2 regions of the Lysinibacillus sp. RU7 genome follow, and region 1 is predicted to be linked to the other one. Evidence: predicted binding sites of a transcription regulator. Region 1 holds the regulator's gene; the other holds the start of a gene.
The links. Region 1 encodes NrdR, which represses ribonucleotide reductase genes. Its sites were predicted from a motif close to AACACNATATATNGTGTT; they were not measured.

Region 2: the regulator NrdR is predicted to act here: its motif matches at 1,945-1,962, upstream of AC3II9_RS11115 (vitamin B12-dependent ribonucleotide reductase).

What each region holds. Positions count from the first base shown of each region.
Region 1 is NZ_JBYQFK010000028.1:26,572-29,790, forward strand. It holds gene AC3II9_RS17585 (glyceraldehyde-3-phosphate dehydrogenase) at 1-830, shown strand, start outside; gene nrdR (transcriptional regulator NrdR) at 1,087-1,554, shown strand; gene AC3II9_RS17595 (replication initiation and membrane attachment family protein) at 1,584-2,939, shown strand; gene dnaI (primosomal protein DnaI) at 2,950-3,219, shown strand, end outside.
Region 2 is NZ_JBYQFK010000013.1:44,036-47,254, reverse strand. It holds gene AC3II9_RS11115 (vitamin B12-dependent ribonucleotide reductase) at 1-1,871, opposite strand, end outside; gene AC3II9_RS11110 (lipoate--protein ligase family protein) at 2,123-2,953, opposite strand; gene AC3II9_RS11105 (rhodanese-like domain-containing protein) at 3,050-3,219, shown strand, end outside.

The sequences.
Region 1 (3,219 bases):
CGTTAATTGTGAATGGTAAACGTGTGGTGCTTGTTTCTGAACGTGATCCAAAATTATTACCATGGAAAGACATGGGCGTAGAGTTAGTAATCGAAGCAACTGGTAAATTCAACGACCGTGAAAAGGCAGCGATGCACTTAGAAGCTGGTGCGAAAAAAGTCATTTTAACTGCTCCAGGTAAAAATGAAGACATTACAGTTGTACTTGGCGTAAATGATAATTTATTAGACATTACAAAACATGATGTGATTTCAAATGCATCTTGTACAACAAACTGTTTAGCTCCTGTAGCGAAGGTATTAAATGATACATTTGGTATTGAGAACGGTTTAATGACAACTGTTCACGCTTATACAAACGATCAAAACAATATTGACAATCCGCACAAAGACTTACGTCGTGCACGTAACTGTGCTTCTTCTATCATTCCAACTTCAACAGGTGCTGCAAAAGCATTAGCTTTAGTATTACCTGAGTTAAAAGGAAAATTACACGGTATGGCACTTCGTGTACCAACACCAAACGTTTCTTTAGTTGACTTAGTAGTTGACTTGCAGAAAGATGTAACAGTAGAAGAAGTAAATGCTGCATTCGTGGCGGCTGCTGAAGGTCCAATGAAAGGGATTTTAAACTTCTCAATGGAGCCATTAGTATCATCTGACTACAATACAACAACTTACTCATCCACAATTGATGGTTTAACAACAATGGTGATGGGCAATCGTAAAGTAAAAGTATTAGCTTGGTACGACAACGAGTGGGGTTATTCAGCTCGTGTAGTAGACTTAGCGAGAAAAGTAGTAAATGAATTAGCTAAGGTAAAAGCATAATTGATTTAAAAAAGCACAGCTCGACTGAAATTTGGTTGAGCTGATGTTTTTTTTGATATGTATATTGAATTGTTACTTTTTCATCGGCTACAATAGAGGCTATCCGCTTTATGCGATAGCCTCTTTTTCGTAGAGAAGTATAAGCTTTCGTTGAGAAGAAAGCTTTTAAAATAACAAAAGGGATGTCTGTTTTTCATCCGAGAATATTTGTTATAATAGTTGTAATAAATCGAAATGAATCAGGAGAAATGTTTATATGAGATGTCCATCTTGTCAATACAATGGTACGCGCGTTGTTGATTCAAGACCGGTAGATGATAATAAGGAGATTCGACGTCGACGTGAATGCGAGTCATGTAGCTTTCGTTTTACGACGTTTGAAAAACTTGAAGAGACACCATTAATAGTTGTTAAAAAGGAAGGATCACGCGAAGAATTTAGTCGTGAAAAAGTATTGCGTGGACTGATTCGTGCATGTGAAAAACGACCAGTAGCACTTGAAGTGTTGGAAGACTTAGTGTTTTCCATTGAAAAGGATTTACGTCGTATCGGCAATCCAGAAGTGCGTTCAGAAGACGTTGGTGAAATGGTCATGGATCGCTTATCCCAAATCGATGAGGTAGCCTATGTTCGCTTTGCTTCCGTCTATCGCCAATTTAAGGACATTAATGTTTTTATTGATGAACTAAAAGATATATTACAAAAGCAAACGAATGAAAAATAATGAAGTGAGGAGTGAAGCAAGTGGTTCATATGTATAAGGAATTGCTCGCGACGGATCATTTTGAAATTACGCTCCCTCAAGCTTTATCAACAAATGAACGACAGTTACTAACGTTGTTTTATCAACCGTTAACAGGACCCGACCCCATTAGTTTATATTTAACGCTTTGGGCTGAAGGAGAAGATCATGCAACAGGTACGATGACGCATTATTATTTAATGAATGTGCTCGGTATGCCTGTTCGTGCTATTTTTGAGGCACGTATCGCACTTGAAGCAATCGGTTTACTACGTACATGGAGAAAGGATGAGCAGGATAGTCGCGCATTTATTTACGAATTGGTACGGCCATTAGAAGCGCGTGATTTTTTTGTAGATCCATTACTCTCCATGTTTTTATTTAGTAAAATTGGTGAGCAGGCTTATCGCAAGCTACGAAACCGTTTTTGTAAGCAAGTTGATAAGAGGGGATATAGCGAAGTGACCCGTACCTTTACAGATGTCTATAAACCTGTGCATACGAATGTGCCACAAGATATTCTAGACGAACGTGATATCGAGCAAGGTTATCCGTTTTATTATGAGCAATTTGATTTTGAGTTGTTACGTGCGGGACTGTCAGAGCAACTCGTACCTTTAAGTGCGCTGACGGCTGAAGCTCGTCTGCTCATTGCGAAGCTCGCTTTTTTATATAAACTATCACCACTTGAAATGCAGAAGGTCGTTGTCTTAGCGTTAGACGATACAATGAGATTGCCGGTAGAACGTTTGAAAAAGGCAGCAGCAGATTATTATAAAATTACGATTTCAAAAGATGCACCAAAATTAGCTAAAACATTTGAACAGCAATCAAAAGCAACTACTGAAGTAAAGCGCTCGAAAGAACAAGAACTGTTACATTATTTAGAAAATACACCACCGATTCAAGTGTTACGGGATATTAATAATGGGAAAGAGCCAATTCCAGCTTCTGTACAGTTAGCGGAAGACTTAGTCATGAAGCATAATATGCCAATAGGTGTAGTGAATGTATTACTTGAATACGTTATGCTAACTACGGACATGCGTTTACCAACAAAATATGTTGAAAAAATTGCCGATCACTGGATTCGGAAAAATTTAAAGACAGCTAAGGAAGCAATGGATTTAGCCCGTCAGGAACGCGATAAATATGCGAAATGGAAGGCGGAAAACGAATCAAAAGCGAATACGCCACAAAAGCAGGTTTATAAAAAGGCGAGCGGACGTGAAGAAAAAGTACCAGATTGGTTTTATAAGCGTGATGAAGGGTTGTCTCAAGCGCCAACGACAGCTGCAACAGTAGACTTTGAAGCGGAACGACAAAAAATACTCCAAAAGCTAGGACAAGATGGGCAGGTGAATTAACATCGAACCGATTAATCGAGCATTAAAAAGTATAAAAATTCCATCCTTTCAAGAGCGATATGAAGCGATGCGAAAAGAAATTTTAACCGATAAACAAGTACAAAAATTTGTGATGGAAAATGAGATTACATCAAGTGTCATCGACAGAAGCTTATCAAAATTAGATGAATTTATTTCTCAAACTGCTACATGTTGTGGTGCACAATCGACTGCCTGTTGTAGCAATATGCTAGCAGGCTTTGTACCTGAACTTTATATGCTACGTGGAAATATTGAAATT
Region 2 (3,219 bases), on a different contig from region 1:
TTCTCCATAAAGCCTGTATGAATAAACGCTTCACGTAGACGTTTTGTTTCTTCTTCTGATTCGCCTTGTAAGAACGGGAAGCTGCCACGCTCTTGCCCAAGTTCGATGGATGCTTCATATGCTGCAACAGCAATCGTCTTGAAAATCTCATCGACAAGCTGATTCCCTTCTTCTGAACCGTATTCCTTTTCACAATAAATAAGTAAGTCTGCTAGACCCATGACACCAAGTCCAACACGGCGCTCACCAAGTGCTTGCTTACGGTTTTCTTCTAAGAAGTACGGCGTTGCATCGATTACGTTATCTTGCATACGTACGCCTACTTTCACTGTTTGGCGTAATGCGTCATAATCTACTGATTTTGAATCTTTCACTGCAAACTGAGCTAAGTTTACAGCTGCTAAGTTACACACTGAATATGGTGCAAGCGGTTGCTCACCACACGGATTTGTCGCTACAACTTGTTGACCATATGCTTTAGCATTTGTCATTTCATTTGCATTATCGATGAAGAAAATGCCTGGCTCTGCCGCGTATGTTGCACAAATATTAATTAAGTTCCATAACTCACGCGCCTTGATTTTACGGTATACGCGAACGCCATAACCTAGTCGTTCCCACTCACGTACATCGCCAACTTTGTGCCATTCTTCATTATAAATAGCCATTTCTTCCGGTGTATAGTTCGCTACATCTGGGAAACGCAATTCAAAGTCTAAATCATTTTCAACAGCATGCATAAATTCATTTGTTAATGTGACAGAAATATTGGCACCTGTTAAGAATTCTGAATTATGAACAGAGTATGTCCCACCGTCACGTAACTTTGCTTCTGCCTCACGAATGATGGCATCATTAAAGCCACCTAAACCTTGGATATTTTTATAATTCACAATCCCTTGATACATCGCTTCATCTTGTGGCGATAAAGGCTTGAATTTTAATTTTTCCTTTGCTAGACGAATGATGGACTCGTCCGTTGTATTTTCCATTAAGTAACGAAGAATACGTGGATTTTGCATTTTCGAAATAATGAACTCTACGATATCTGGATGCCAATCTGCTAACATAATCATCTGGGCACCACGACGAGAACCACCTTGCTCAACAAGGTGCGTCAGTTTGGCAATATCATCAAGCCAACTGACAGAACCGCTTGATTTACCATTAACACCGCGCGCTAATGTGTTGCGTGGACGAAGTGTTGAACCATTCGTCCCTACGCCACCTCCGCGGCTCATAATTTCCATTACTTGCTTGCGGTGATCACTAATCCCTTCACGTGAGTCTGCCACAAATGGCATAACATAACAGTTAAAGAATGTAACATCCGTTTGCGAACCTGCTCCGTAAATAACACGCCCTGCAGGAATGAATTTTAAGCTTACAAGTTGTTCATAAAACTTTTCAAACCATTCTTGGCGCAGTTCTGCCGTTTTTTCAACAGCCGCTAAACCTGTCGCATTACGCTTTGCAATTTGTTCATAATAAATTTCAAGCGGTTTTTCAATAATATCCAATGAACGAGTAATAATTCCTGTTGACTGTTCTTTTTCGTCTTCTAGTACATGACGGAAATCTTCCTCGATTAAGATATCTGCTGTTTTTGTTTCAGTATTAATGGATTGAACGATTCCAAGTCCACGTGCCGGGAATTTTGGGTCTTCTTTGACAGTTAACACAACAAAATCGCCTGACTTTAACGTTTTCTTTTCCGTATCCTTAAACGAATAGCGGTCAATCATCACAAGACGTGATACACCTTTATGCGTAATATGCATGTCCGGTGTAATCGGATGCACTTGCGGGAATTGCTCAATATCTTTGTTGAGCTGATCTACTTGGATGGTTTGCTCTAGCACACTTTCCATCAACGAGCCCCCTCTTTAATTGTTTTAAATCTTTTCCATAATCATACCTATCCATAACAAAAAATACAAACCAAACACAAGATGTTGTGTTTGATTTGAGTATTTGTTTCTATATATATGGTTGTATTTTATGCACTTAGAAAAGATTACTACAGAATTATTTTTCAAACAAGGGCTTGATTTTTTTTATTTTATATTAAACCCGCTTATATCAACGTTTTGTACAAGGAAAATTTTTTCAAACAAACGTTCTACTTTCTAAAATTCCATTCATCGTTTGCATACTTTTCCTTTTCTAACTGTTCTACGTATGCTAATTGCTCAGGTGTTAATTCATAAGGGATTAGCTCAATTTCTAATGCCTCTTGAAAACCTTGTTTAAAGGCTACTATACACTGTTCTACTGTAAATGGCTTGTCTACTAACCCATTGATTGCTACTGCCTTCTCAGGAAGCTTTACACGCATTTTTTCACGTATGGCTTCGCTTGAAAATTTAAACACAGATAATAACTTTTCTTCATCTAAATCCAGCAAAATCGCGCCATGTTGTAAAATAACACCTTTTTGACGCGTTTGTGCACTTCCCGCTACTTTTTTCCCTTCTACGACAAGTTCATACCAACTTGGTGCGTCGAAACAAACCGCACTTTTCGGGTTTTTTAAATCTTGTTGCTTTTCTTTTGTATCGGGCACACTAAAATACGCATCTAAACCGAGATTTTGAAATCCTTGCAATATCCCTTCACTTAGTACACGATATGCTTCTGTGACCGTTTTCGGCATATTTGGATAATCTTCTTCGACAATAATCGAGTATGTCAACTCATGTTCATGTAGTACCGCACGCCCCCCAGTTGGTCTTCTGACAAAACCTAACCCTTGACGACGTACTTCATCCATATCAATATCTTTATGTACACGTTGGAAATATCCAATCGACAATGTTGCCGGATTCCATTCATAAAAGCGGATAACTGGTGGAATTAACTTCTCACTATGCCAATTTAACAACGCTTCATCTAGCGCCATATTAAAGGATGGACGACAAGGTCCCGAATTAATAAAATACCATTGTTTCATAACAATGCCTCCATGAAAGTATTTAGTAAACTTACTCGACGTATGCCCCGTTCTCTTTTATAATATATCTGATAGATAGAAAGGAGAAATTTTAACGTGCAACAAGTATTTATTACAATCGCCATTATCCTAGGTGTGATCATTGCTTACGTACTGATTAATTCATTCCGTTTGAAAAAGGCCGTAACAAACTTAACACAAGAACAGTTTATACAAGGCTATCGTAAAGCACAACTGATTGACCTGCGTGAGCCAAAAGAATTTGA